Regions from separate parts of the Vibrio panuliri genome, predicted to be linked through region 3. Evidence: predicted binding sites of a transcription regulator. Region 3 holds the regulator's gene; each other region holds the start of a gene.
What was found. Region 3 encodes CRP, which controls carbon source genes, mostly activating them, when cyclic AMP is high. Its sites were predicted from a motif close to TGTGANNNNNNTCACA; they were not measured.
Positions count from the first base shown of each region.

Region 1 (10,573 bases), 350 kb from region 3:
ACCACACCACTCTGCTCAGCAAATACTGGCTTAATAATTTCGGCTTTTTCTAGGTAGTTGTCATAGTTTTCAACGAAATCAGCTGGACCGCCAAGACCCGCGACCATCTTGCCGAAACATTCAGCTGCTTTACCGTTGTCTAATACTTCCATCAACTTAGCATTCGCCGCTTCTGTGTTTTCAGCCAGCTTACCAAGAACTAGCATTTCCGCACACGATGCCAAGGTCACTTCAAGTAGGCGTGGGTTACGGTATTCACCCGTTAAGAAGCGTACAGCTTCACGCACTTCTACTGCATTACCCGCTGAAGAAGCCAATACTTGGTTCATATCAGTTAGGATTGCAGTCGTCTTAGTGCCAGCACCATTTGCCACGGCTACGATCGATTTCGCAAGCTCTTCAGATGCTTCATAAGTTGGCATAAATGCACCAGAACCTACTTTTACATCCATCACGAGTGATTCAAGCCCCGCCGCCAATTTCTTCGATAGAATTGACGCTGTAATCAGAGAGATGTTGTCTACCGTGGCAGTAATATCACGCGTTGCGTATACACGTTTGTCCGCTGGCGCAAGATCGCCGGTTTGACCGATAATCGCGACACCTGCGTCTTTGGTTACCTGACCAAACACTTCGTTAGTCGGGGTAATGTTGTAGCCTGGGATCGACTCAAGCTTATCAAGCGTACCGCCGGTGTGCCCTAGACCACGTCCAGAAATCATTGGTACAAAGCCGCCACATGCTGCCACCATAGGGCCAAGCATCAGTGAAGTCACATCGCCCACACCACCCGTTGAATGTTTATCAACAATCGGGCCGCCAAAGTTCATATGGCTCCAATCAATCACCATGCCAGAATCACGCATCGCACATGTCAAAGCAATACGCTCAGGCATCGTCATTTCATTGAAGAAAATCGTCATCGCGAATGCGGCAATTTGACCTTCTGATACGGTATTGTTAGCCACACCTTGGATAAAAAAGTTAATTTCGTCAGCGGTGAGTACTTCGCCATCACGCTTTTTACGAATGATCTCTTGAGGTAAATACATTAGGTCCTCCCATACTCGTGCGAGTAAGGTTGTAAGGTAAAGAGGTCAAGACAAGGCGGCCGTCTGCCGACCTATCTTATTCAGACATAAACTGATTTGGTCAGTCATACCCTAAATAGTTGGCGTTGCAGCTAGGCGACAAGTAAGTTCATTCCTATGAGCATAGATAACTATGTGATTAGGATGAACTTACGAAGTCAACAACGCTGCAGCGTCAAATATGACGGGTATATTAGTAAGCGGCTGGATCCGCTTTCTCGTCTGTTACTTCTAATGTATTAAGAAGGTTAGTCAGTAGGCTCGATGCACCGAAACGGTAGTGACGAGCATCAACCCAGTTGTCACCTAGGATTTCATCAGCCATTGCTAGGTAAGCTTGCGCATCTTCAGCTGTACGTACACCACCCGCTGGTTTAAAACCAACAGTTTCAGCTACGTTCATGTCACGAATAACTTCTAGCATCATACGTGCGTATTCTGGTGTTGCGTTGACTGGCACTTTACCCGTTGAAGTTTTAATAAAGTCTGCACCCGCTTCAATACAGATTTGCGATGCTTTCTTAATTAGAGCTTCTTCTTTTAGTTCACCCGTTTCGATGATGACTTTAAGCAGAACGCTGTCACCACAAGCGGCTTTACATTGCTTAACTAGCTCAAAGCCAACTTCTTCATTACCTGCGATTAGAGCACGGTAAGGGAATACTACGTCGACTTCGTCTGCACCGTATGCGACTGCTGCTTTGGTTTCCGCTACTGCGATTTCGATATCGTCGTTACCGTGAGGGAAGTTAGTTACAGTAGCAATACGTACTTCTGGCGTACCTTGCTCACGAAGTGTCTTCTTAGCAATAGGAATAAAGCGAGGGTAAATACAGATAGCAGCTGTGTTACCTACTGCTGTCTTCGCATCATGACAAAGTGAAATAACTTTCGCATCTGTGTCGTCGTCATTTAGCGTCGTTAGGTCCATTAGTTTAAGTGCACGTAACGCTGCCGCTTTTAAATCGCTCATTTCTATCTCCGATCAATATTCAAAAATGTGACTGTCTCTGTTGCTCTCTGAGTATAGGCAGAGAAACAGTTATTGATGAACGGACTTGGTTCCTTGAAGACTCGGCGGCAAATAGCGAATTTGCCCCAATTGCTATCCTTGTCACCGCACAGTACCAGTTTGGCCTATGGCACAACAATCTATGATTGCGGTGTCTTTAATAGCATATAAAGCCACAATTGGCTTGTTCTATATGCTGGGTCAGGTAAATCATTTACCTGCTAGTGAGAATTCATTGCTAACTTGAACGCAATTTAATCCAAATTCTATCAATGACGCTTACCTTATAAAGAAACCGCGCAAAACTGTAGTAGCAAATAGAGCGCAAACGGTTTGTATCTCAAAATTCTTTAACCCTGTATTCATCGCAGTTCACACCTGACATTCAAGCAAAAACGAATACTGGTTAAAAACGAAAAATGCCCCGCAGCATATCAGTGCTACAGGGCATAATTTCAAATGGCGTCTATATTAAGCTAACTCTAATTACAGAGCTGCAAGGCTTAGACAGAAGCCTGCAATTGTTGCTGCCATTAAGTTAGATAATGTACCAGCAAGAACCGCTTTCATACCCATGCGTGCGATATCACCACGACGGTTTGGAGCCAAGCTACCTAGACCACCTAGTAGAATCGCGATAGACGATAGGTTAGCAAAGCCACAAAGAGCAAACGAGATAATAGCAACTGTCTTCTGAGACATTACTTGGCCCGTTTCAGCAACAACTTGAGCAGTTTCACCAATGTATGGAGTGAAGTTCAAGTAAGCTACGAACTCGTTGATAACCAGTTTTTGACCGATAAATGAACCAGCAACGATCGCTTCATCCCATGGCACACCGATTAGGAATGCTAGTGGAGAGAACGCGTAACCTAGGATAAGTTCTAGTGTCAGTTCAGGCATACCGAACCAGCCACCAATACCACCTAGCATGCCGTTCACAAGTGCGATTAGGCCAACGAATGCAATTAGCATTGCACCAACGTTAAGTGCAAGTTGTAGACCTGATGCCGCACCGCCTGCTGCTGCGTCGATAACGTTGGTTGGCTTGTCGTCACCACCGTCCATTGCCGCTTCAATATCTTCTTCAGGCTTGTCAGTTTCAGGGTGAAGGATCTTCGCGAATAGTAGACCACCTGGTGCCGCCATAAATGACGCTGCTACTAGGTACTCTAGTGGCACACCCATTGATGCGTAACCTGCTAGAACACCACCAGCTACTGATGCTAGACCACCACACATTACTGCAAATAGCTCAGATTGTGTCATCTTAGGTACGAACGGACGAACCACAAGTGGTGCTTCTGTTTGACCTACGAAAATGTTAGCTGCTGCAGACATAGATTCAGCGCGTGATGTACCTAGTGCTTTTTGCAAGCCGCCACCAAGGATCTTGATAACCCATTGCATAACGCCTAGGTAGTACAGAACTGAAATAAGTGCTGAGAAGAAAATCAGTGTTGGAAGTACACGGAACGCGAAGATAAAGCCGCCGCCACCAAATACTTCGAACATCTTGTCAGAAACAAGACCACCGAATAGGAAAGAGATACCATCGTTACCGTAGTTGATAACGTTAGATACACCTTGAGAGAAACCGTTTAAAAGGTCGCGACCCCAAGGTACGTAAAGAACAAATGCACCAAGTGCGAATTGGATAGCGAATGCGCCACCCACTGTTCTTAAGTTGATAGCTTTACGGTTAGATGAGAATGCAAATGCAATAGCAAGAAGCACTACCATACCGACTAGGCTCATAAACAGGCTCATAGTTTATGACTTCCTTATGTTATTTGTTGGCGTGTTACAAAGTGGAGCTCAAAAGCGTCGTGGATTATACTTATCAAGCCCAGTAAAAATAGTACTCAAGTCGCATTTTTTACCACACAACACGACATGTACATTAACAACTGAGACAACAATCACAAAACGCAACCGTTTAAATGGCTAATTTAGCATTTGCTTAATAAAAAATTAGCCAATTTCAAACATTTTCCGGGCCGATTTTGCTGTTTTTTGGGTAATCGTTTGCTCAGTTTCATTTCGAAGCAATATAAAAGAAGATAGAACATCTTTGGCAAATTTGGGCTGATTTACCTCTCCTTGATAGCCATAAAGTGGCATATCTGGCGCATCTGTTTCAAAAACAAGACGTTCAAGCGGGAAACGAGCGAACGCATCGCGTGTTTTTTGCGCCCGTTGGTATGTAATTGACCCTCCAACTCCAAGACACAACCCTTGCTGTATATACTGCATGCCAAGCTCATAGCTTCCCGTAAACCCGTGCACAATGCCGCCGCGAGTTAATGGGTACTTTTTCAGCAGTTTGAGTAACTCTTGGTGCGCTTTTCTCACATGCAGCAATACTGGTAATTGATATTGCTGCGCCAACTTTAATTGCTCTATCAACACATAAGTTTGCCGTTCTTCGTCATTGCGGCCATGGTAAAAATCTAGTCCACATTCGCCAATCGCGACGCACGTTTCTCCTTGTTCTAAACGCTCACGCATTACGACCAACTGATCGGCACTTGTTTCGGAGACAAACATCGGATGAATGCCGATCGCCCACTCCACCATTGCATGGTTCTTGGCATACTGTTTAATCGTCGCCCAATTACTGGCATCAATCCCAGGAACGATGATTTTCGCAACACCAGCCTGAGTAGCCTCAACGAGAGCCTGTTCAAGATTGATGCCTTTTTGCACCATTAGGTCCAAATGACAGTGGGTATCCATCAAGTTCATCAGCAATTTCCCCTCAACACAAAAAATCATCCTTTTTGCAACAAATGCGTACATCACAATTATGAGTAATAGATTATCCACGATAACGTTTTCTATTGATATCCATCACGATTTTGTATTCTTAACTGGTTTTAAATAAACCAAGCAAACGATAAAATGGCTAGTTAATGGTCGGAGCTGTTATCGCCTCGCCCTTTGTCCAATGGACACAAAGTTGACCCTATTTACTCTATGTAGCGAAACATTGATTTCATAATTGTTGGTTAATTGTGAAAACAGAGAGCAGCTACTTTCATATCGAATTTGCACTACTAAGGATCTGATAGTGAAAAACCCAATTCTGAAACTCTCTACTCTAGCACTTGCTATGTCGTCATTCAGTGTTTTCGCAGCTAAGCCCGCTGTTGTTTATGATACAGCCGGCAAGTTTGATAAATCATTTAATGAAGCGGTTTTCCAAAACGGTGTGAAAGTTTTCAACGCCGACAAAGGCGTCACTGTACGTGAGTTTGAACCGCAAAACGAAGCGCAACGCGAACAAGGTCTACGTCGTCTTGCAAGTCGTGGTTTCACACCAATCGTCGCGGTTGGCTTCAACATGTCATCTGCCGTTGAGAAAGTGGCAACCGAGTACCCAGATATTCAATTCACCATCATCGACTCTGTAGTTGATAAGCCAAACGTGCAATCTATCGTGTTCAAAGAGCACGAAGGTTCTTTCTTAGTTGGCGCACTGGCAGCTCGAGCATCAGCAACGGGCAAAGTCGGTTTTGTTGGCGGTATGGATATCCCTCTAATTCGTAAGTTTGAGTGTGGTTACCGTCAAGGTGCACATTATGCAAACCCTAATGTTGAGACATTCCTAAACATGACTGGTTCTACGCCAGCTGCATTTGCCGATCCAGCAAAAGGCTCTGAGTTGGCTAAATCTCAGTTCTCTAAAGGTGTTGACGTTATTTACGCTGCAGCAGGCGGTACAGGCATGGGCGTTTACCAGGCAGCGAAAGATGCCGGCAAGTTCGCTATCGGTGTTGACTCTAACCAAAACCACCTACAACCAGGCACGATGCTAACGTCAATGGTTAAGAAAGTGGGTGTTGCAGCGTACAACTCTTGGGATCAAGCAGAAAAAGGGACTTGGACACCAGGCGTTAAAGTTCTCGGTCTTAAAGAAGGTGCCGTAGAGTGGGCATACGATGATTACAACAAAGATCTCGTTTCTGCTGAAGACCGTGCTTACCTAGAGCAAATCCAAGCAGACATCGTGAGCGGTAAAGTTGCTGTCCATGATTACATGTCTAACAACTCATGTGACATCTAAACCGATTTGTAACGCTTAAAGCTGGTCCTCATTGAGGTCAGCCTAGCAATACGATAAACGCCGCTGCTGACGTAGTAGCGGCGTACTGTTATCTAAAAAGGCTTTATCCTGTGACACAAACTATTGCGATAGAACTCAATCGTATCGACAAGCGATTTGGTTCAGTACATGCAAACCGTGAAATCGATTTGAAAGTCCCTGCTGGAACTATCCATGGCATTATTGGCGAGAACGGCGCGGGCAAATCGACTCTGATGAGTATTATTTACGGCTTCTATCACGCTGATTCTGGCTCAATGTCAGTCAATGGCGCTCCATATAAACCAAATAACTCTCAAGATGCTATTCGTGCCGGGATTGGAATGGTGCACCAACACTTTATGTTGGTTGATACATTTTCAGTATTAGAAAATATTATCTTAGGGGCGGAAGAAGGCTGGAAGCTAGACGACACCCTATCTAAAGCTCGTCAAAAGCTTGAAGCATTGGCGAAAGATTACGGACTCGATGTACCGTTAGACACGCCTGTTGGTCAACTACCGGTTGGTCTGCAGCAACGAGTAGAAATACTGAAAGCGCTTTACCGCGGTGCAAAGATACTGATCCTCGATGAGCCAACAGGAGTACTCACCCCACAAGAAGCGGATCACCTTTTCCGTATCCTTGATAAACTGCGCGAACAAGGTACGACGATCATGATCATCACGCACAAACTGCGTGAAGTACTTGCGATTACCGATAACATCTCGGTCATGCGTCAAGGTGCAATGGTGTCACATGTTGTTACCGCAGAAACGAATAAAGAGCAACTAGCCGAACTGATGGTCGGACGTAAAGTACGCCTAAAGGTCGATAAGCAACCTGCAGATCCTAAAAAAGAGCTGATCACGGTTAAAGATCTACAATACTTCGACCACTCTGGTGTCGAACGCGTGAAAAAGGTCAGCTTCTCGGTACGCCAGGGAGAAGTTGTCGGTATTGCTGGTGTTTCCGGTAATGGCCAATCAGAGATCCTGAGTCTGCTGTCCGGGATTATCACACCAAGTTCAGGTTCTATCCTGCTTAACGGCAGCGAGCTAACCGCAGCTACCCCACTCGACCCTCAACAAGTACGAGCGATCGGTGTTAGTCACATCCCAGAAGATCGACACAAGCAAGGGTTGATCAATAAGTTTTCAGCCAAAGAAGCCTTTATCTTGGGTCACCAACATTTAAGTCAATATAACCAAGGCTTCCTACAAGATAAGAATGCGATTGAAAAAGCATGTCAAACCAGCATGGATAAGTGGGACGTACGCCCAAATGATCCATCGTTGAAAACCGCCAACTTCTCAGGTGGCAACCAACAGAAACTCGTGATCGCTCGTGAGATGGAGCAAGATCCAGATGTCATTCTTATTGGACAACCAACTCGTGGGGTCGACATCGGCGCGATTGAGTATATCCATCAACAGGTCATTGCCGCACGCGATGCCAACAAAGCGGTGTTATTGGTTTCAGTCGAATTAGATGAAATTCTCGCACTCGCAGATCGCATCCTAGTAGTATTTGATGGCACCATCGTTGGCGAAGTCGCGGCTTCACAAGCCGATGAAAAAACCCTTGGTTTGATGATGGCAAACATTCTGCCTGAGCATCTTCAGCAACCTGAAACGCAAGGAGCGCAATAATGAGTCAAGCAAAAGTACCTGCTTGGGTAACCATGGCGCTACTGCCTGCAATTAATGTGTTGGTGGCGTTTTTAGTTTCTGCATTGCTATTTATCTACATTGATATCAACCCAGTCGATGCGGCAAAAGTTATGTGGACCGGCGCTTTTGGCTATGCCGAAGGTCTCGGTTATACCTTGTACTATGCCACTGGTTTTGTCTTTACCGGCCTTGCAGTTGCCGTTGCCTTCCATGCTGGTCTATTTAACATTGGTGGTGAAGGGCAAGCGTATATTGGTGGTTTAGGCATCGGTCTTATCTGTCTGACGCTAGGTGAAGTCGCTCCTTGGTGGGTTGTCTTCCCTGTCGCGCTCATTGTTGGTGGTGCTTTTGGTGCGGCATGGGCTTTTATCCCTGCTTATCTGCAAGCAAAACGCGGTTCACACATCGTAATCACAACCATCATGTTTAACTTTATCGCCTCTTCACTTATGGCCTACTTACTGGTGGATATTTTAAAACCAGAGAACACCATGGCGACAGAAAGCCGAGTGTTTGCTGCAAGTAGTTGGCTGCCGAAGATGCACGAAATCTTGGCGGTATTCGGTATTGAAACTGCGCCAAGTCCACTTAACTTAAGCTTTATCTTCGCTTTACTCTGCTGTGTATTTGTTTGGTTGCTAATGTGGAACTCTCGCTGGGGTTACGAAATCCGAGCGGTCGGAGCCAACCCTACCGCAGCTGGCTATGCGGGCATTAAGTACGTCAAAGTGATTGTGCTGACCATGGTGATCTCTGGTATGTTGGCAGGTTTTTTTGGCCTCAACGTACTGCAAGGGGAACTGCACCAAATCAAGCTCAACTTCGTTGAAGGCTTTGGTTTTACCGGTATCGCTGTCGCGTTAATGGGGCGTAATCACCCAATTGGCGTTTTACTAGCGAGTTTGCTGTTTGGTTTCCTCTACCAAGGTGGTGCGGAGCTAAGTTTTGAGTACGGCGTTGACCGTAACATCGTTGTTGTGTTGCAAGGTTTGGTGATTCTCTTCTCTGGCGCCTTAGAACATATGTTTAGACCTCACTTAGAACGTGCATACCTCAAGTTTGCGGCTAAGAAACACCAGCAACCAACTGAGCAAGGAGCCTAAGCGTGTTTGAAACCATTATCTTAATGTTGGATGCAACACTGCGTGTTGCGACTCCTCTTATTCTGGCAGCCCTTGCGGGGATGTTCTGTGAACGTGCAGGTATCGTTAACATTGCATTAGAAGGTAAGCTGCTTGCCGCGGCTTTCACCGGCGCCGCAACGGCCCACGTGACTGGCTCGGCATGGTTAGGGCTTGGCGCGGGCATCGGTATCTCGATACTACTGTCATTGCTTCACGGCTTTGCCTCGATCACACACCGTGGTGATCAAGTCGTCAGTGGTATGGCAATCAATATCCTAGCGACAGGTTTAACCATTACCCTAGGTCGCCACTGGTTTAATCAAGGTGGTCAAACACCAGCCTTGTCTGGCGATGCTCGCTTCGCTCCGATTACCTTGCCTGGCGCTGATGCACTAGCTGATGTTCCTGTGATTGGTTTGCTTTATTCGGAGTTGATCAGTGGTCACTCGATTCTGGTGTACCTACTCATCGCAATTGTTCCCGCTACTTGGTACTTGTTATTTAAGACACGCTTTGGTTTGCGTTTACGCGCGGTAGGTGAGTCACCATCAGCGGTCGACACTGCAGGTATTTCTGTGGCCAAAGTGCGTTACTCTGCGGTAATTATCTGTGGCATCTTGGTTGGTATCGGTGGGGTTTATCTGTCAGTGGCTCAAACTGCGCAGTTCATCCCTAACATGAGTGCCGGTAAAGGCTATATGGCGCTGGCAGCTTTGATCTTTGGTAAGTGGCGTCCGTTCACCGCCATGGGGGCATGTCTGCTGTTCGGTTTCCTTGATGCTCTAGCGATTCGCATGCAAGGTGTCACTATTGGTGACTTCCCAATCCCTGTACAAGCTATCGAAGCAATACCATATATTCTAACGGTATTCTTACTAGCGGGCTTTATCGGTAAGGCTATTGCACCGAAGGCGATTGGTGTCCCTTACAGTAAAGAGCGCGAGTAAGCGTAAAGACGAATATTGAAAAAGGGAGTGATGCATCACTCCCTTTGTTTTTGCTCTTTATCTTCAGTCTCTGATGACGAGTCAGAGCGATAAGGTACGCAGCTTCGCTTATGCTCAGGGGTTAATCCCATTGAATGACACCACGCATCATATCGAGTAATCAAACGTTTGAACCACTGCCACATATCAACCCCTCTCGTCTCACATGATCACTGCTCTTCGCGCTTAAACACCAACTCTGTCGGCGAAGATTCTTCCTCAACAAAGTAGTAACCCGCCACATCAAACTTAGTGAGCTCGGCAACACTACTGATGCGGTTTTCGATGATATAACGTGCCATCATGCCGCGCGCTTTTTTGGCATAAAAGCTAATTACCTTGTACTGACCATTCTTACAATCTTTAAAGATTGGCGTAATCACTTGAGCATCAAGAGATTTAGGTTTAACTGCTTTAAAGTACTCATTGGACGCAAGGTTGACCAACACATTGTCACCTTGCGCTGAAATCGCTTGGTTAAGCTTGTCGGTAATCGTATTGCCCCAAAACTGATAGAGGTTGCTGCCCTTATCATTCGCCAATTTAGTGCCCATTTCCAAGCGGTATGGCTGCATCAAATCAAGCGGCTTCAGTAAACCA
Region 1 covers NZ_AP019654.1:609,909-620,481, reverse strand. Annotated here, with positions in the region: gene deoA (thymidine phosphorylase) at 1-1,052, opposite strand, end outside; gene deoC (deoxyribose-phosphate aldolase) at 1,285-2,064, opposite strand; gene GZK95_RS02865 (NupC/NupG family nucleoside CNT transporter) at 2,590-3,873, opposite strand; gene GZK95_RS02860 (TatD family hydrolase) at 4,078-4,851, opposite strand; gene GZK95_RS02855 (BMP family lipoprotein) at 5,177-6,172, shown strand; gene GZK95_RS02850 (ABC transporter ATP-binding protein) at 6,283-7,842, shown strand; gene GZK95_RS02845 (ABC transporter permease) at 7,842-8,966, shown strand; gene GZK95_RS02840 (ABC transporter permease) at 8,969-9,934, shown strand; gene GZK95_RS02835 (DUF5363 family protein) at 9,970-10,119, opposite strand; gene yaaA (peroxide stress protein YaaA) at 10,144-10,573, opposite strand, start outside.
Region 1: a site for CRP is predicted at 4,015-4,030, ahead of GZK95_RS02865 (NupC/NupG family nucleoside CNT transporter). Genes of this name have one in related genera too.

Region 2 (10,573 bases), 1.4 Mb from region 3:
TTCAGTAAATAGCGCTTGTAGCTTAGTGGCTAGAATGATGGCTAGCATCACTGGTGTGACAAAGCGGATACAGACATCAAACCATTGACCAATAGTAAAGTCAGACTTCGCGTTGACGTATTCGCGGACACTTGGCACTTTATTCAATAGCCAAGCCATCAGTACGACTTCAACCAACGCACCAACCATTATGCCGACGTTGTTCGCGAAGTGATCCACGAGGTCTAGTAGTAACAGACCGCCATTGGTTGCAAATGCCATAGAGAGAATAACACCCGTGCCAACAACGACATTGGCCGCTTTTTTACGGCTCCACTTAAGCTTGTCGATAATCGCAGAAGTGACGGCTTCCATGATAGAGATATGTGAGCTTAAACCTGCTACTACAAGAGCAAAGAAGAACAGTGGGCCAAGAACATAAGGTGCTGGCAATAGATTAATCGCAGCTGGCAAGGTAACAAATGCGAGGCCAACACCTGCCGATACAACTTCGGTAAGTGGTTTGCCTTGCTCTTGCGCCATGTAACCTAGCACAGAGAAAATCATAATCCCGGCTAAGATAGAGAAGCCGCAGTTAATCAACACGGTCATAAAGGCGTTGTTGGTGATATCTGACTTTTCAGGCAAGTAGCTTGAGTAGGCCAGCATGATGGCAAACCCGATACTTAGAGTGAAGAAGATCTGACCGTACGCGGCAGCCCAAACTTTTACATCCCAAATCTTGCTAAAGTCTGGTTCAAACATATAGTTCACGCCATCCAGTGCGCCTGGTAGGAAAATCATGCGACCAATAAGCAGTAATACCATAATAAACAGAATTGGCATCATGATCTTCGAGGCACGCTCAATCCCCGCTTTTACGCCACCGACGATTGCCGCATAGGTGATTGCCCATGCAATGAGCATCGCAATCGCGATCTTCCACTGAATGCTACCCAATGCTGTTGGAGAGTTGTCACCCCCAAGCTTTAAGTACTCGCCGAAGAAGAAAGCGTTTGTGTCGGTTCCCCAACTTTGGGTAAATGACATCCCAAAGTAAGAGATAGCCCAGCCAATGACCGCAACGTAGTAGATGGCGATAACTGCCGCGACGCCAACTTGGAACCAGCCAAGCCATTCGAACTTACTGTGGATCTTAGCTAATGTTTTTGGTGCGCTGCCACGATACTTCTGACCCATACTGAATTCCAAAATCATAAATGGAATACCAGCGGTCAGCATGGCAAATAGGTAAGGAATGAAGAAGGCGCCGCCGCCATTCTCATAGGCCATATATGGGAAACGCCAAATGTTACCCAATCCGATAGCAGATCCTACTGCCGCTAGAATAAATCCAGCACGGGATCCCCATTGTTCTCGCTTCATAGTTGACTCCTGTATACAACTCCCTGAGATATGAAGCTTTTCTTAGGCTTGGTTGCCTAGTTCTGAATGTAGGAAATAATGTGCTGTAAATCACACATGTTGCTTTGCTCTATCATCCATGAAATGGCAAAAGTTTGAATTTAAATTTTATGGGCCTAAAGAAAACTCAGAATATTGTTCTTAATATTACGATGTGTGTTTGCGAAAACTGAAATAATCAGCTACGCGTAAGGCAAAGATTAACGAGAAAATGTGGTTATGGCAATAGAATCGAACTGTTAACGTTAGGTTTCTTTATGGTGTATAAATTGTGTGTTTGGCTTTGTTGTGGTCAATTGATGTGGTTTCATCCCGATTAAACCTAGATAAATAACTTAAGAGAAGAGTTTTGTTGAAATAATAAACTTTTTTAATTGATAGCGAGTATGACTGATTTCTAGATGAACCCTTCGTTTTTTCGCTAGTACGTGAGCCAACAGTAAAACAATACACATATGGGTTGGCGTTTTGACTGGAAGGCCACGAATAGGTGGTTTGAATGACTGATCACTAAAATTGTCAGTTTCATACGCATATCCTTTCATTTGAGCTAATCTAAATGTGATAGTAGCGTCATAATTGCACTCAAAAAAAACGCATAAATTGAATGGTTTTCAAGCAAGTGTTATTTTTTTGTTAAGCGTAAAGGGAGGTGCTTATGGAAACAGATCTAAAGTATGCATTAGTCATTACAGCGACCATTTTTGCTGTACTAATTGGCTTTGGTATTATTGCCATCGCAACCGCTTAAGAGGCCGTTGTAAATGAGTAACAGCGGTGTTATTACGAACACTGCTAGTTTGGTCGACATCGATCGACTGTCCAAGTACACCAGTGGAGTGAACGCTCTGGTCGCTCAAGGAGGCGGACAAAGAGGCATATTCACCGCTGGTGTTTTGGATGCGTTTCTCCTTTCTGATTTTGATCCTTTTCACCGTTTTTATGGCACCTCTGCGGGGGCGCTTAACCTGTCCGCTTTCCTATGCCGGCAAAAAGGGATCGGTCGGTCGTTTATTCTGGAACTCACCACCTCTGCTGAGTTTTTCCATCTGTTTAGTTACATTCGACGTAAGCAGTACCTAGGATTGGATTGGGCGCTCGAGCAGATCTGTGATTTTCCATATCGTCTTGATATTGATATGGGGCGACGAGTGCTCGGCTCACGACAAGCTTTTGCGGCAGTGACGGATTCAACGCGTTTAATTGACCGCTACTTACCGATGCTGGGTGAAGATTGGAAAAAGGTACTGATAGCAAGTTGTGCAATACCTCGCTTGTATGAGCGCGAAGTGGCGTTTAGTCATGGGCGTTATATTGATGGGGGAGTGTCTGCTTCAATTCCCGTGCAAGAGGCGTGGCGGCAAGGTGCGCGCTGCATTGTGGTGATACGTACCGAAGAAGACGATACACCGATTCCCGAACCTTTGGTGAGCGAGCAGACCAATGTTGAGTGGTATCGTGATTCGTTAAATCTGGTGCAAGAACATTGGCAACAGAAGTTAAGCCAATGGAAAAACGACTGGAACGTCTTTTTTAACGAGCGAGTACAGCGTTCGAAGCAGGAAAAGCAGCAGCATTTGTTCGATTCACTCAATGGTGGACGCTGGTTGTTTGGCGCAGATGATATCTACCGTTTGAGCCACCTTTTGGGCGATGGCTTTGATTCCAGTCTAATGGATATGTTGATGGTACATTATCAAACATATTCGTTAACGCGGGATTTCCTTCTGTCTCCACCAGATGATTGCTATATCGTGCAGATTGCGCCATCACAACCATTACTTTCCAGTTCACTGATGAGTAGCCGAGAAGATATTCTGCACGATTATCAGCTTGGTTTAGATGCAGGATTGCGCTGCGTTGAGTCATTCGATTTATGCGGTCTTACCCGTTTGCCTAACGCGTTTAATTTCACTTCGTAATTGTATGACTGCAAATTTTTTTGCGCATTTGCGGTCAATATCTATGCAAAATTGTGTAGAAGCTCTAAAAATTCAATTTTTTCACAACGCAAAATAATATGTTTGCGGAGGAATTTATTGCTCCGCTATATGACAGGGAACACAAACAATTAGTCTTATACGTGATGCCTGTCACGGCGATCTACCAAGGCGCTTCACAATTACTTCGCAAAGTAAAAAAATTAGTTAGTTGTTGATTCTCGGAGTTTCTTTATATGTACATGGCTCAACCTGGCCATATTGATCACATCAAGCAGGTCAATGCTGGCCGTGTATATAAACTCATTGATCAAAAAGGCCCTATATCTCGAATCGACTTGTCGAAAGAGAGTGAACTTGCGCCAGCAAGTATTACGAAAATCACCCGAGAGTTGATTGAGGCACACCTAGTTCATGAAACCACTGTTCAGGAAGCGACCAGTCGTGGGCGTCCTGCTGTCGGTTTACAAGTGAATAATGAAGGTTGGCAGTTCTTATCAATGCGTCTTGGGCGTGGATATCTGACGATTGCTTTGCATGAACTTGGCGGCGATGTGCTGATCGATAATAAGATTGATATTCATGAAATCGATCAAGAAGATGTACTTGCCCGTTTACTGCACGAAATTGAAGAGTTCTTCCAGACCTATTCCGATCAACTTGATCGCGTGACCAGCATTGCCGTTACACTACCAGGCTTAGTTAACTCTGAGCAGGGCATTGTGCTGCAAATGCCGCACTACAATGTTGAGAATCTTGCCCTCGGTCCTGAAATTTACAAAGCGACCGGGTTACCAGTGTTTATTGCTAACGATACGCGAGCATGGGCGCTGGCGGAGAAGTTGTTTGGTCACTCGCAAGAAAACGAAAACTCAGTTCTGATTTCAATTCACCATGGTTTGGGTGCAGGGATCATTCTTGATGGCCGAGTTTTACAAGGGCGTCATGGCAATATTGGTGAGTTAGGGCATATCCAAATCGATCCTAACGGTAAGCGTTGTCATTGTGGTAACCGCGGTTGTCTTGAGACGGTAGCGAGCTCCCAAGCGATTCGCGATGAAGTCAAAGAACGTATTGCAAATGGTGAGTCATCGGTTCTTGCAGACATTGATGATGTTTCAGTTGAAGAGATCTGTGAGGCGGCTGTGAATGGCGATCCTCTTGCGGTTGATGTGATTGAAAAACTCGGACGCTATCTAGGTTCTGCTGCGGCTTTGATGATTAACCTGTTTAACCCAGAAAAAATTCTGATTGGCGGTGCGATTAACCAAGCTAAAGAGATTCTTTATCCAGCTATCCAGCAGTGTATTAAAGAGCAGAGTTTACCCGTTTATCACCTTGATTTAGAATTAGTTGAGTCTCGCTTCTATAAACAAGCAACTATGACTGGTGCTGCCCTCGTAAAACAGGCACTATATGATGGCTTATTGCTTATGAAAGTGATAGAAGGGTAATCAATTTATCTCGTTGAACGGTCTGTTTTTAAATATCGGTTATCAGCGAGGTGTAACACATCGTGCAATCTAGATAACTGCTGTAGAGATTCGATATGACTGGAGTATTAAACACTGTAGACCAACGCACTAAGCTGGTTGGTGAGAACCGCTTGGAGCTGTTGCTTTTTAGTTTAAATAGTCGCCAGATGTTCGCCATTAACGTGTTTAAAGTACGTGAAGTAATTAAAGTTCCACCTCTAACTAAAATGCCAGGCGCCCATTACAACATTACGGGTGTGGCATCCCTACGCGGTGTTTCTGTCCCAATTATTGACTTACGAGCAGCGATTGGCTTTCCACCATCTCGTCTTGAAAACCAAGAAGAAAACCTCATCATCACGGAATACAACCGTACGGTGCAAGGCTTCTTGGTGGGGCAGGTGCGTAATATCGTTAACACGACGTGGACGGATATTCAGCCACCACCTCGCACTGCGGGTCGTTCAAATTATCTCACTGCGATTACTCGTATTAAAGACAATGAAGGCGAGCACATCATCGAAATTATCGATGTGGAGAAAGTGCTAGCTGAGATCATTGATTATGATGTATCAATTTCTGAAGGCGTGCTGGACGAACAGCTAGCGGGCCAAATGGTTGGACGCAATGTGTTGATCGTTGATGACTCTTCGACTGCGCGCGCACAAGTGAAGGGAACCCTGTCTCAACTTGGTTTGAACATCATCGAATGTTGTGATGGTCTGCAAGCTTTAAGATTGCTTCAATCGTGGAGTGATGAAGGTAAGAATGTTGCAGAAGAGCTGTTGCTGATGATTACTGACGCGGAGATGCCTGAAATGGACGGCTATAAGCTGACCCATGAGGTTCGTTCAGATTCGCGCATGAAAGATCTGCATGTAGTGCTCAACACCTCACTCAGTGGTAGTTTTAACGATGCCATGGTGAAGAAAGTCGGTTGTGACCGCTTTATTTCCAAGTTCCAGCCAGATTTGTTGGTTGAAGTTACCCAAGACCGATTAAAAACGGTGTTAGGTTTGGATTGATAGAAAGGGAGCTTAGGCTCCCTTTTTTGATCATGGTTTTTAATGAAAATCCCGCGATTTGCTTTGTAAGCCATGCAGCGAATCGGTCAAGTCTTCTAGCCGACCGGCAATGACATGAGTGACTTCTCCCTCGCGTTCAAGGATGCCTTTAACGCGCAATATTTTTGCTGTCAAATAAGCTTTTTGTTGCGCTCTTGCTGTGGCTTGCCAAACCACGACATTAATATTTCCGGTGTCATCTTCGAGAGTAAAAAAGGTCACGCCAGCCGCGGTGCCGGGTGATTGCCTACCTGTGACCACACCAACCACAGTGACTAACGATTGGTGTGGTTTATCTTTTAACTGAGTCATACGAGTAAAGCGACCGAGCACGCCCGCATTGGCTAATAAAGTAATGGGGTGCTGAGTAAGAGAAAGCCCCATTGAGGCATAGTCTTCTAAGAGTGTTTGCACTTCACTTGGAGCATTAACCGGCGTAGCTATATCAGCCTCGGTGAGATTGTGAAATAACGGTAAATCTGACAGTGAGTCCATCATTGCCCAGCGAGTTTGATAACGGTTATTGGCGACCGTCTGCAGCGCATTAGCGGATGCAAGCAACTCAATATCACGTCGATTTAATCCAATCTGCTTAAGTTGAGTTGGATGATGAAAGCCCTGTATTGGGCGGGCGCGGATAAGGCGCTCGGCACTGTCTTGGCTCAGTCCCTTGACCTGTCGAAATCCAAGCCGAATTGCAACCCCATTTGGTGTACTGATCACCTGATGGTCGAAGTCTGAGTGATTAACACAGACCGGTAAGATCGTTAAGCCATGTCGTTTGGCATCTTGAATCAATTGTGAAGCGCTGTAAAAACCCATAGGTAAGCTATTGAGTAATGAGGTATAGAATGCCTCAGGGTAGTAGAACTTGAGCCATGCTGAGCAGTAGGCGAGCACCGCGAAGGAGGCCGAATGGCTCTCTGGAAAACCATACTCACCAAATCCCAAAATTTGGTCGAAAATGCGTTGAGCAAATTCTTCTTCATAGCCGCGACTGAGCATACCTTCGACCAACTTAGTGCGAAATTTTACTAAGTCTCCATTTTTCTTCCATGCCGCCATCGCTCGACGCAGTTGATCGGCTTCACCGCCAGAAAAACCTGCGGCGACCATCGCGAGTTTGATCACTTGTTCTTGGAAAATCGGTACACCCATGGTGCGTTCTAACACCTGTTTAACCTCGTCTGAGGGATAAGAAATATCCTCTTCACCATTACGGCGTTTTAAAAAAGGGTGCACCATATCGCCTTGAATAGGGCCCGGACGGACGATAGCAATTTGGATCACCAGATCATAGTAACTGGCGGGCTTGAGCCTTGGTAGCATGCTCATTTGTGCGCGAGACTCAATTTGGAATACGCCGACGGTATCCGCTCGCTGAATCATGCTATAGACGTTGGCATCGTCTTGGCGTCGGGTGATCTCGGCAATTGACAAGCGCTCACCATGAAAACGCTCAACCAATTGGAAGCATTTGCGTATAGCGCTGAGCATACCTAATGCCAGCACATCGACCTTGAGAAGAGCCAAGCTTTCTAAGTCGTCTTTATCCCACTGAATGACGGTTCGCTCTGCCATAGAAGCGTTCTCAATGGGCACCAACTCATAGAGAGGGCCGGATGAAATAACAAAACCGCCCACATGTTGAGATAAGTGACGAGGAAAACCGATGATGGCATTAACCAGTTGAATAAACTGCTCGCCTTTAAGAGAGTTGGGTTCAATACCGAGTTGAACGATTTGAGCTTGCCAGCCTTGTGCGCGGTCACGTCGATTGATGTTTTTAATAAAATAATCGAGTTGGCTTTCTTCAATACCTAGTGCTTTGCCGACATCGCGAACAGCACTTTTAAAACGGTATGAGATCACCGTCGCGGCCAGTGCTGCGCGCTCGCGACCATATTTTTGGTAGATATATTGGATCACCTCTTCGCGGCGTTGATGCTCAAAGTCGACGTCAATATCTGGTGGCTCATCACGCTCTTTACTAATAAAACGTTCAAATAGAACCGAGATTTGTCTTGGATCTACCGAGGTAATCTCAAGGCAATAACAGACAACCGAGTTCGCAGCAGATCCTCGCCCTTGGTAAAGAATACCACTGCGTTTAGCAAACATAACGATGTCGTGAATCGTCAAGAAGTAAAACGGGTAATTCAACTCTTCGATCAAGCTTAACTCTTTCTCGATGGTTTCTTCGATATCAACAGGGACACCTTGAGGAAAACGCAGTTGCGTACCGTAATCAACGAGTTTGCGTAGATGACTCATTGGTGTTTCACCATTGGGGATCAGCTCACTCGGGTACTCATATCTCAACTCGCTCAAACTGAAGGTACAACGTTGAGCTATGTGTACGCTCTCTTGTAACCATTGTGGTTTAAAGAGCTTACTGAGTTTATCGATACTGCGTAGCGAGCGTTCAGTATTCACCAGTAGATGCCCGCTGAGCGCATTGACACTACCGCCATGTTTGATTGCGGTTAAGGTATGTTGTAACGGTAGGCGGGTAGCGGTGTGCATCAGTACGCCCCCACAGGCAGTGATCGGTAGTTGTAACTCGGCGGCTAACTGTTGGCAGTGGGCTAGATAAGTGTGGTCATCACTGCCTAGATGACGCTGTATACCAAGCCAAAGGCGACCATCATGATGTTGTGCTAGCCAGCGTCCCCATTTTTGATCATAGGTTTGTTGAGTGGGCAACCATAGCAGCAAACAGTGGCGTATCGACATTAAATCCCACTCAGAAAGCTGATACTCGCCTTTGTCACTGCGGCGGCGCGCGTTGGTGATAATACGGCACAGCTCGGCATAGGCTTGGCGGTTTGGGCACAAGAGCACCACTTGGCACTCTTTATTGAGCCAGAACATGCTGCCAATAATCAGTTTTACCCCAAGTTGATGGCTCTTTATTGCCGTGTGCGCTCTTACTACGCCGGCAACAGAGCATTCATCGGTGATCGCCAGTGATCGATAGCGAAGAAAATCGGCTTGTAAAATCAACTCTTCAGCATGGGAAGCGCCAGTTAGAAAAGAGAAGTTACTTTGGCAAAATAGTTCAGCGTAGGCCATAGTCGCTCCTTATCTAACTAAATTGCCCGTGGAGGAACCACTGCTTATCTTGGTTACGAAAAACCCATAGCCAACGACCACTGTGACTGCGGGCGATAAAGTAATCTCGGGTAATATCGTCACCATCCCACCAACCCGTGACAAAGCGTTCAGGACCTTGCTCAATGGTCACTTTCTCTTGTAAAGGTTCCGGCGTAGGTAAGAGAAAACTTGGTCGGCAGCGATTGACATGTGGTTTGACTGGGATCGGCAGCGTAGGGTCACACAATTGGGTCGCTTTTTCTGGGCGAGGGTCGTGGCTCAGCGCCACTTTACGCACTTTCTCTTTACCAAGCTTAGCTTGCAGCAAACCGATTAACTCCAGTGATGACTGTTTGCCTTGAGTTCCATTAAACATATCGCGGCTGGTGGCATCTAACTGACCTCCACGCACAATGGTGAGGGTTAACCCCTGCACGGGGGCCGTTAACTTGAGAGACTCCAATGTTAACTGGCATAATTTAAGCCATTGATGTGCCATATAGTCACCACAAGCCGAAGTAAAGTGAATAGTATCGGTTTGCTTGTCTCGTTGATGTAACGTGAGTTGTAGCTCATAGGCAACACGGTTACGTAGCGTTAAAAACAGCTCTAAATGTTGCAATAGCTTTTTGAGTGGTCTTTCTAGCCATTGGATATTTTCAATTTCATACAGCAGCTCAAGGTAACGATGGAACTTCTCTGGCGGGTGATAAAAGTCTACGGGATGCTTAAATTGCCCCAGTAGGCGCCCTACATAGTTCACCAAATCAATATCAAAACGACGTGCCAACTCAGACATAGGTAGGTTCAACAATTCAGCTAAGGTGTTGACGCCAACCCGTAGCAGCGAGTCCACTTGTTTCTCTGGTAGCTCCGTGGCAGAGATCGGGTAGCTATCGAGCCTTTCTCGTAATTGTTCTTTGTCGTTGGAGATAAGCATCGTCGCCGATTTAGCGAGTAACATCGCTGAATAAGGGGAAAATCCAGTGGAATAGTAGTAACGATAGCCCAATTGATCGAGGTGCTGAGACAATGTGTGCCAATAGTCATTCAACCCGCCATAGAGCGAAAGCATATTGCTGACTTTTAGCAATACACCTTGCGGTGGTTGCAGTACGATATCGGAGGTCACTAAATAAAGCCACTGTGCAATATCGAGTAAAGTTTGCTGTTCTTGACCCGCTTGGTAAGGGTGAACTTGTAATTGGTGGCACAGTGCGCTCGCACTGCCTAATCCCATACCAATCTTGATCCCATGTTCCAATGCCAGCGAATTCGCTTGGGTGATTTGAAAGCGTTGTCCATCGACCAACACAATCGGCTGGTCGCTTTGTTCGGCAAAAAGTGCATCCAGTTGTAGTGCTGGAAAATGAAGATAAAGCCACAATTGCATCAATTAACCTTGCTTGCGCAGTGGGAAAGGAATCACCACCGGCTCCGGTTGTGTCATGGTTAACTGTGACCAGCGTGAGCGCATATCTAGGACAAAACTGCCGTGTGACCATCCCCCTTTACGTTTAGTGATGGTGACGGTTAAACCATGAATATGCGGTTCTAAGCGCATGCTCAAGCTGACTGGAAGAGAAAAGATATC
Region 2 covers NZ_AP019654.1:2,135,460-2,146,032, reverse strand. Annotated here, with positions in the region: gene GZK95_RS09710 (sodium-dependent transporter) at 1-1,365, opposite strand, end outside; gene cydH (cytochrome bd-I oxidase subunit CydH) at 2,063-2,155, shown strand; gene GZK95_RS09700 (patatin-like phospholipase family protein) at 2,169-3,326, shown strand; gene mlc (sugar metabolism global transcriptional regulator Mlc) at 3,581-4,798, shown strand; gene GZK95_RS09690 (chemotaxis protein CheV) at 4,894-5,844, shown strand; gene GZK95_RS09685 (error-prone DNA polymerase) at 5,884-8,958, opposite strand; gene GZK95_RS09680 (Y-family DNA polymerase) at 8,972-10,372, opposite strand; gene imuA (translesion DNA synthesis-associated protein ImuA) at 10,376-10,573, opposite strand, start outside.
Region 2: a site for CRP is predicted at 3,487-3,502, ahead of mlc (sugar metabolism global transcriptional regulator Mlc). Genes of this name have one in related genera too.

Region 3 (10,573 bases):
CGGGTGTAGTACTTAACCCAGCGACGCCATTGGTACATTTGGAATACATTATGGATAAAGTCGACATGATTTTATTGATGTCGGTAAATCCAGGTTTTGGCGGTCAATCGTTTATTCCTAATACGTTGGACAAGCTTCGTGCAGTTCGTAAGATGATCGATGAGTCTGGTCGTGATATCCGCTTAGAAATCGACGGCGGCGTGAAAGTGGATAATATCCGCGAAATCGCAGAAGCGGGTGCAGATATGTTTGTAGCAGGCTCTGCTATCTTCAGTCAGCCAGATTACAAGCAAGTGATCGATGAGATGCGTGCCGAGTTGGCAAAAGCGAAGTAACACAAGTAGAAGTAGGATAGAGCATTGAACCAAGTAAAACTAATCGCGTTTGATTTAGATGGTACTTTATTAGATAGCGTTCCTGATCTGGCTGTTGCAGCCGATCAAGCTGTGCGTGCACTAGGCTATGCTGGTGTTACGGAAGAACAAGTTCGTGACTACGTGGGCAATGGTGCTGATATCTTAATTGGTCGCGCATTGAGCCAAAGTATGACCATTAACCCTGAGTTTGATGCCGATTTGCTCGCAAAGGGGCGCCAGCTATTTGATGAGTACTATGCGCAAAGTGGCCATAAGTTGACTCATCTCTACTCGCAAGTGAAAGAAACGCTAACTGAGCTCAAGCAAGCGGGTTTTATCTTGGCGTTGGTCACCAATAAACCCTCTAAGTTTGTTCCTGAAATCTTAGAACAGCATGATATTGCTCAGTATTTTACTGATGTGCTTGGTGGCGATGCTTTCCCAGAGCGTAAGCCAAATCCAATCGCCTTGAATTGGTTATTGGAAAAGCACGGCTGCCAAGCGAATGAAATGCTGATGGTTGGAGATTCGAAGAACGATATCCTTGCGGCTAAAAATGCCGGTTGTCGCTCATTTGCTCTGACATATGGCTATAACCACGGTGAGCCTATTGCTGCTAGCAACCCGGATTTTGTCGCTGACAATATCGGACAATTACTCGAAGTGATCGCTGTTTCGGCTTAAGCCAAATAAAATCACTGGCAAAGTACTCACCAAAATGAGTACACTGATTAACCTTGCTGCTTTAACTAATTCGAAGTAGTAAGGTTTTTCTCATTTTATTAGATTAAGAAGTCAAAGGAATCATTCCCATGAGCAAACCCATTGTATTGAGTGGTGTTCAACCGTCAGGTGAACTAAGTATCGGTAATTACTTGGGTGCTCTACGTCAATGGCAGCAAATGCAAGACGATTACGATTGCCAGTACTGCGTGGTTGACCTTCATGCGATTACGGTTCGCCAAGACCCGAAAGCGCTTTATGAAGCAACTTTAGATGCATTAGCAATCTGTCTTGCTGTTGGTGTTGATCCACAGAAGAGCACACTATTTGTTCAGTCACACGTACCAGAGCATGCTCAACTTGGTTGGCTTCTTAACTGTTACACCCAGATGGGTGAACTGAGCCGTATGACTCAGTTTAAAGACAAGTCAGCACGTTATGCGAATGATGTAAACGTCGGGCTCTTTGGTTACCCAGTACTTATGGCGGCAGATATTCTGTTGTATGGCGCTAACCAAGTGCCAGTAGGTAGTGACCAGAAACAGCACTTAGAACTTGCGCGTGATATTGCGACTCGCTTTAACAACATCTACTCGCCAGAAAGCCCAATCTTCACTATTCCAGAGCCTTACATTCCAACGGTTAATGCTCGTGTAATGAGCCTTCAGGATGCGACTAAGAAGATGTCTAAGTCTGATGACAACCGTAAGAACGTGATCACGCTATTGGAAGATCCGAAGTCGATCATTAAAAAGATCAACAAGGCGCAAACTGATACTGAAACACCGCCTCGTATCGCTCACGATTGGGATAACAAAGCGGGTATCTCTAACTTAATGGGTCTTTACTCGGCAGCAACCGGTATGAGCTTTGAAGAAATCGAAGCGAAATACCAAGGTGTAGAGATGTATGGACCGTTTAAGAAAGATGTCGGTGAAGCATTAGTTGCGATGCTGGAGCCAATTCAAGCTGAGTATCACCGTATTCGTGCTGATCGTGCTTACATGGACCAAGTCATGAAGCAAGGCGCGGAAAAAGCATCGGCTCGCGCAGCTGAAACATTGGCGAAAGTATACCAAGCGGTAGGTTTTGTTGGCCGTCCATAGTCAATGAATCACGATAAGAAGGTCAGCATGATGCTGGCCTTTTTTGTTGCGCTTGTAACTCTTCAGGGAAGGAAAAATAAACTTTTACTTGCCTTTGTGGCGCACTATTGCACAATACTCGCCCCAACTAAGATTGATTATTGAGCTGTTTGTCTGTCATGTTACTGATCATTGATAATTACGATTCGTTTACCTACAACCTATACCAATACTTTTGTGAGTTGGGTGTGGAAGTGCAGGTGGTACGCAATGATCAGATTGATATTCAAGCGATAGAAGCGCTTGAGCCAACTCATTTAGTCATTTCCCCTGGGCCTTGTACACCGAATGAGGCGGGTATTTCACTTGAAGCAATAGAGCATTTTGCCGGTAAGTTGCCGATTCTGGGGGTGTGCCTTGGTCACCAAGCGATCGCCCAAGTGTTTGGCGGCGAAGTGGTGCGCGCTCGTCGTGTTATGCATGGTAAAACCTCACCGATTCGCCATACAGGGACAAGTGTATTTAGGGGGCTAAATAACCCGCTAACTGTTACGCGTTATCACTCCCTTGTTGTTAAAAATGGCACGTTACCTGATTGCTTTGAACTGACGGCTTGGACTGAGCTAGAGGATGGTTCGATGGATGAAATCATGGGCTATCAGCATAAAACTTTGCCGATTCATGCTGTGCAATTTCACCCTGAGTCGATAAAAACCGAGCAAGGTCATCAGCTATTGGCGAACTTTCTTTCTTGATAAACTTCCGTCGCACTTTTTTTGTGCTTAAACTCGACAAAGATCACTATTTGTAACATTTGTTTTACATCGATCTTTTGTTGATATTAAATGAGAAAGTATTCGTTGAAGCTCTCGTCTAGTTGCTTTCTTCCTATCTTATCGATGTACACTATTTTTCTCTGCTTTATTGGCACTAATCTCTATCCTAAACCTTAACTTATACCAATCTTAACTATTAATTGCTTCATAAAAGTACTTAAATGATGCATAAATAGTCATGTGGTTGTTTGCTTGGGGTACTTGCGTCGGCATAAACAGCACAAAACACTATTGTAATAGTTAATTAAATGTAAATAAAATGCCGTGTCAGTGGATACGTAACACAAAAAATTGTTTCTATACTTATAACCGAGGATCTCGGGTTACTTGGATATAGTTGATTGTAAGGATACATAACCTGCATTGGCATGCGGTATCGAGAGGGAATGTGCGATGGCGGTAGAAATAAATGTACAACGCGAGCTGTTTGATGAGGTGATGGTGCCTTGTTACAGCCCGATGGAAATGATTCCTGTCAAAGGTGAGGGCTCACGAGTCTGGGATCAAGACGGAAACGAATATATCGATTTTGCTGGTGGTATTGCGGTAAGTTGCTTAGGCCATTGTCATCCAGTCATGGTTAAAGCGTTAACCGAGCAGGGCCAGAAACTTTGGCATCTGAGTAACGTTATGACCAATGAGCCAGCATTGCGCTTGGCAAAGAAACTGACACAACTCTGTTTTGCCGACAAAGTCTTTTTTGCTAACTCAGGAGCAGAAGCTAACGAAGCGGCTTTAAAACTCGCTCGTCGATACGCTGCCGATACCTATGGACCAGAGAAGTCTGAGATTATCGCCTTTAAGCAAGGTTTTCATGGGCGTACTTTCTTTACGGTCACGGTGGGGGGACAAGCCGCTTACTCCGATGGTTTTGGCCCCAAACCCGGCGATATTACTCATTTAGAGTACAACGACGTTGAAGCATTGCGAGCTCATATTTCCGATCGCACCTGTGCAATTATGATGGAACCATTACAAGGGGAAGGTGGGATTATTTCCCCGACGGATGAGTTCATCCAAACGGTGCGAGAGCTCTGTGATAAGCATAATGCGTTGTTGATATTTGATGAAGTTCAGACGGGTAATGGACGCACAGGCGATTTTTATGCGTATCAAGGCTTGGGAATTACTCCTGACATTCTCAGTACCGCCAAATCACTGGGGGGCGGTTTTCCTATTGGCGCGATGCTAACAACAGATGAGCTTGCCCAGCACATGAAGGTGGGCACGCATGGCTCAACGTATGGTGGTAATCCATTAGCATGTGCGGTGGCGGAAGCGGTTGTTGACGTGATTAGTGACCCTCAAACGTTAGCAGGCGTCAAAGAGCGTGAAGCGCTTTTCCGCGATGGTTTGGAGAAAATCAACGCTAAGTACCAAATATTTAGTGAGATTCGTGGTAAAGGTTTACTACTTGGCGCTGCACTCAATCAAGAATGGCAAGGTCGAGCTCGTGACATTTTACTAGCGGCAGGAAAAGAAGGATTAATGGTACTTGTCGCAGGGGCAAATGTTGTACGTTTTGCACCATCGTTAGTGATTAGCCAACAAGAAATCGCCCAAGGTCTAGAAAAGTTGGATAACGCACTGGCGACATTAACAAGATAATTAAAACATCACACAAGGTGAAGCGTCAGCTTTGCCTTGTTGTACTTGCACTTGAAAACATCTTTGGTGAGCAGAAGGCGGCAGTTTTCAGCCAGCTCAAACATGGTGCAGGTATCAGTATCAGGAGGGAATTTCGATGCTGGTTGTTCGTCCTATCTCTATGTCTGATTACGATTCATTGCATACTTGTGCGGTTGAATCTGGTCATGGTTTTACTTCTCTTCCGGTTAATCAAGAGCTGTTGACTAACCGCATTACCCATTCCGAGTACAGTTTCTCGAAATCGAATGTCACAGAGCCCGGGGATGAAGGGTATCTGATGGTTGGTTTCGATAGTGATAGCGGCGAGGTGGCGGGTTGCACCGGTATCGAAGCATCGATTGGTTGGGACGTGCCGTTTTACTCCTATCACATCAGTACCATCGTTCACTCATCACCGAAATTGGGTGTCAACAATGTGGTGAAGTTACTGACGTTTGGTAATAACTACACGGGCTGTAGTGAAATCTGCACGCTATTCCTACGCGAGAAATTCCGAGGCGGGTTGAATGGGCGCCTGATGTCTAAGTGTCGCTTTTTAATGATGGCAGAGCATCCTCACCGCTTCTCTAAAACGGTGTTTGCTGAAATGCGTGGTGTCTCTGACCAAGAAGGAAACTCGCCATTTTGGCAATGGCTACAGGAAAACTTCTTTAGCATTGATTTTACTATGGCGGACTATCTTACTGGGATTGGTAAGAAAGGTTTTATCGCAGACCTAATGCCTAAGTTGCCTATCTACATCAATTTACTAAGTAAAGAAGCGCAAGAGGTGATTGGACAGGTGCACGAAAACACCAAACCAGCGCTTAGCCTACTCGAAAATGAAGGTTTTACTTGTCGAAATTACGTCGATATTTTCGATGGCGGGCCGACGGTAGAGTGTGATCTTCGCAATATAGAGTCAGTACGTCATTCATTTCGAGCGAAGGTCGCGATAAGTGAGCACACCAGCAATAAAGACTACCTGATCAGCAATACCTCATTCGAGCAGTTCAGAGCCGTCGCAGCAAAAGCGGCTTATGATCAAGCCACAGAGTCTGTGATTTTAGCTCCAGAGGTCGCCGAAGCATTGCAGGTTGAGCACGGCGAGTATGTGCGCATGTTGGTGCAACAACGTTAATCGGATCGCTATCAAAGGAAGGTTTCACATGACACAGTGGATTGCGGGTCAATGGGTTGAAGGTTTAGGTGCGGCGATAGAATCGATTACGCCGTACAGTGGTGAGGTGGTTTGGCAAAGTCATTGTGCGACGAAACCACAAGTGGAAGAGGCGGTTTTAGCCGCTCGCAGCGCCTTTCTTTCGTGGAAAAAACAGAGCTTTGCTGAGCGTGAAGCGATCATTTTGCGCTTTGCAGATCTTGTGAAAGCGAACAGTGAACAACTCGCTGAGGTGATAGCCAAAGAAACGGGCAAGCCTTTGTGGGAGACGCGAACGGAAGCAGCGGCAGTGGCGGGAAAAATCGCGCTGTCGATTCGCGCCTATCATCAACGTACCGGAGAGTCTCAGCGCGAGGTGGCGGGTAATCAAGTTGTGCTCCGTCACCGACCATTGGGTGTTCTTGCCGTGTTCGGTCCATATAACTTTCCTGCTCACTTGCCAAATGGTCACATTGTGCCAGCGCTACTTGCTGGTAATACGGTGGTTTTTAAACCTTCTGAGCAAACGCCATGGACTGGTGAGATAGTCATGAAATTGTGGCAAAGAGCAGGTTTGCCTAATGGGGTTATTAACTTAGTGCAAGGCGCAAAAGAGACTGGGATTGCACTGGCTGAGTCAAAAGGCATTGATGGGCTTTTGTTTACGGGCAGTGCGAATACAGGGCAGTTACTGCATCGTCAATTTGCGGGTCAGCCAGAGAAAATGCTGGCGTTAGAGATGGGTGGCAATAATCCGATGGTGATTTCAGAACACTACGGAGAGCTGGATGCAACAGTCTATACCATTATTCAATCAGCGTTTATCAGCGCGGGGCAGCGTTGTACCTGCGCGCGTCGACTCTATGTTCCCTTTGGGGATAAAGGTGATCAACTTCTTGTCAGGTTGGTAGAGGCGACTTATCAGATTAAAGTGGATCAGCCTTTTGCAGAACCCGCGCCATTTATGGGCCCCCAAATTAGTCAAGTTGCCGCACAAGCGATCATCACTGCGCAAAAAGCGCTTCAATCATTAGGTGGCGAAAGCTTAATAGAGGCAAAAGTAGCGAAGGCGGCTTTTGTGACTCCGGGGATTATTGATGTCACCGCTATTGAACAGTTGCCGGATGAAGAATACTTCGGTCCTTTACTACAAGTGGTTCGTTATCAAGGTCTTGAGCAAGCAGTCGCGCTAGCCAACGAGACACGCTTTGGGCTATCTGCAGGATTAGTCTCGACTGAAGATCGCGAGTGGGACTATTTTGTTGAGCATATTCGAGCAGGTATCGTGAACCGAAATCGTCAGTTAACAGGGGCGAGTGGAGATGCGCCTTTTGGGGGACCAGGAGCTTCAGGTAACTTACGCCCCAGTGCATTTTACGCCGCTGATTACTGCGCTTATCCCATGGCATCAATGGAAGGTGCCCAAACCTTGCTACCGGAAACGCTGACACCGGGTATAACAATGTAAAAAGCATAGCTAGGTCACACAGGATAATACCTTGGTGACCTCGTTCTTGCACTAGACTATCAGTAACAACAAAGAAACATCCCCTACACAGAGACAAGGAGGCGTTATGACGCCAGATAGGTTGTTCCAGTTGCTTTGGGAGGATTACACCTCGCGCCTTTGTCCTTCTGCGGGCAACGTCCACAAGTTACTGCAAGAAGATGAGCCACTAATCAATGACCATATTGCCCTGCGCACCTTTAATTTACCGCCAGTGACAATGGAGGTATTGGCTCAACCATTTTTAGCTCTCGGTTATCAAGAAGCGGGAGACTATCTATTTGAAGCGAAAAAATTGGTCGCTAAACATTACCAACACTCAGACCCAAACTTACCGAAAGTATTTATTAGTCAGTTAAAAGTAGAGGAGTGTTCGACTGAGTTGCAGGCGATAGTGCAACAGTTGGTCTCGCAAGTAGACCGAGAGGAGACACAAAGCGTTGAGTTTTTGTATTCCGGGCGACCTTGGCCGTTGACTCATGAACAATATCAACAGCTTGCGCAGGAAAGTGAATATGCAGCTTGGTTAGCGGCACATGGTTATGGCGCTAATCACTTTACGGTGAGCGTGAATCAACTCAATCAGTTTGAGCAAGTACAGCAGGTGAATGATTACCTCAAAGCCTCGGGTTTTGTGATTAATCAATCTGGTGGTGAAGTCAAAGGGTCTCCTCAACTCTTACTTGAGCAATCTTCTACCATGGCAGACAAGGTGCAAGTTGACTTTGATGATGGTGTTGCGCTGATCCCCGGTGGTTTTTATGAATTTGCCAAACGCTACCCAATGAGCAATGGAGAGCTATATTCAGGTTTTGTCGCCGCTTCAGCCGATAAGATCTTTGAGAGTACCAACTCATAAACGAAGGGACTTCGTTTGAGAATAGAGAATAGAGAATAGAGAATAGAGAGGGGGGGGCGTCTCGGCTCTACAATCTCGTTTCTCAACTCTCAAGTAAAGAAAAAGCCACCCGAAGGTGGCTTTAGCAATTTTACTCGTTCAATTCGTGTGAATTAGCGAGTGCCGTACACAACGATAGTCTTACCGTGAGCAGAGATTAGGTTCTGCTCTTCAAGCATCTTCAAGATACGACCAACGGTTTCACGTGAGCAACCCACGATTTGACCGATTTCTTGGCGAGTGATCTTGATTTGCATGCCGTCTGGGTGCGTCATCGCGTCAGGTTGCTTCGCTAGGTTAAGTAGCGTTTGAGCGATACGACCAGTTACATCTAGGAATGCTAGGTCACCTACTTTTTGGCTAGTCACTTGTAGACGACGAGCCATCTGAGAAGACAGACGCATAAGAATGTCTGGGTTTACTTGAATCAGTTGACGGAATTTCTTAAATGAAATTTCAGCCACTTCACAAGGAGACTTAGCACGAACCCAAGCGGTACGCTCTTGGTCTTCTTCAAATAGACCAAGCTCCCCGATGAAATCACCTTGGTTTAGGTAAGAAAGGATCATTTCCTTACCTTCTTCGTCCTTGATAAGAACCGCAACTGAGCCTTTAACGATGTAGTACAACGTTTCTGCTTTTTCGCCCGCATGAATTAGCGTGCTTTTTGATGGGTACTTATGAATATGACAGTGTGAAAGGAACCACTCTAATGTTGGATCGGTTTGAGGTTTACCTAGAACCATAATATCTCACTTCCTCTGCAGGGTACGCTTGCGCTTTCCATGTCCAAAATCGGGATAACTAGGATAAGAGCACTTTCTCAGTGCTGCAAGCTATCTTGTGTTTCGGTTTCAAATAGTATCCTTTTTCTAGAATGATTTCTTGATTTTAATAGGGTACTCGCTGCTATTTTATAAGTGAAAACGTGCACATGATCACGGTATGAAAAGTAATCGTGTTCTAACGCTGTTATTTAGCCAATTTTGCCCGTTTCAATTAGCTGCTGAAGAATCGGTCTGACGATCAGTTCCATGGCAAAACTCATTTTTCCGCCAGGTACGACTAGGGTATTGTGGCGAGACATAAATGAGCCATCAATCATAGCGAGCAGGTATGGGTAATCGACATTTTTGAACCCTCGTAGACGAATCACCACAAAGCTCTCATCCAAACTTGGGATGCCTTTGGCATCCAGTGGGTTGGATGTGTCGACGGTAGGCACACGTTGGAAGTTGATATGGGTACGTGAAAACTGCGGCGTTATGTAATTGAGGTAGTCATCCATTGAGCGAACGATAGAGTCCATTACCGCTTCACGTGAGTGGCCGCGATCTCGCGTATCGCGAACAAATTTCTGAATCCACTCTAGGTTAACAATGGGAACCATGCCAATCAGAAAATCAACATGATGGGCAACATTAACATCCCCATCGACGACACCGCCGTGTAAGCCTTCATAAAACAAGACGTCGCTATTTTCAGGAAGCTCCTGCCATGGGGTAAAGGTGCCCGGCATCTGATTGTAAGGGACGGCTTCGTCAAATGTATGCAGATAACGACGGACCTTACCGCTGCCGTCTTCACCGTATTGGCGGAAAAACTCGGCTAATGCGGGGAAGTCATTCGCTTGAGGGCCAAAATAGCTAATGTGGCGCCCTTGCTCACGAGCCTTGCGGATTTCTACGTCCATCTCTGGACGAGTGAAACGGTGGAAGCTATCTCCTTCAACCCAAGCAGGTTTTATGTCCATCATATTGAACATTTTGCGAAAAGCTTCTGATGTCGTCGTTGTACCTGCACCAGATGAACCAGTGACAGCGATAATTGGATGTTTTGCTGACATGACAAACCCTGTCTAAAACTCACGTTCCTGTTAATGTTGGCTAAGTGACAATAGACATGCTTAGTCACTTAGCTTTTACAGCAATATAACATGCTTTAACTTTTAAACTAAAAAATTATACTTTGCGTCGCCTATGGTTAGGTTATTAAAGATGCCTGATTTAGAACTTGTTTCTCAGTTGAATATCAACCGTTTCGTGTAACTCTGAAAAGACAATGACCGCTTCTCCTGAAGCGAGTTGAGCTTTAACTTGTTCAACTTTATCAGCCACGGATACTTCGATATCGCCATAATCCGTTCCTTCACGAAGGACAAATTCACGAATTAGATTATCGAGTGTTTCTGGAGCAATATCTTGCCAAGGGACAATCATAAATACCTCTTAATTTTATGATTACGGTGCTATCCCCAACACTTGTCGTTGCATTGGGGACGGCACTATGCCGTTTTTAATGGTTGATAGTAAGCGGGTAACATCTCTTCAAGCCAGAATCTCGGTTTTAATAACGACCCGGTGACAAAGCCGACGTGACC
Region 3 covers NZ_AP019654.1:255,724-266,296, forward strand. Annotated here, with positions in the region: gene rpe (ribulose-phosphate 3-epimerase) at 1-335, shown strand, start outside; gene GZK95_RS01175 (phosphoglycolate phosphatase) at 360-1,040, shown strand; gene trpS (tryptophan--tRNA ligase) at 1,169-2,185, shown strand; gene GZK95_RS01185 (aminodeoxychorismate/anthranilate synthase component II) at 2,344-2,919, shown strand; gene GZK95_RS01190 (aspartate aminotransferase family protein) at 3,394-4,608, shown strand; gene astA (arginine N-succinyltransferase) at 4,745-5,770, shown strand; gene astD (succinylglutamate-semialdehyde dehydrogenase) at 5,799-7,256, shown strand; gene GZK95_RS01205 (DUF1338 domain-containing protein) at 7,363-8,154, shown strand; gene crp (cAMP-activated global transcriptional regulator CRP) at 8,307-8,939, opposite strand; gene GZK95_RS01215 (phosphoribulokinase) at 9,170-10,039, opposite strand; gene GZK95_RS01220 (YheU family protein) at 10,200-10,412, opposite strand; gene GZK95_RS01225 (hydrolase) at 10,478-10,573, opposite strand, start outside.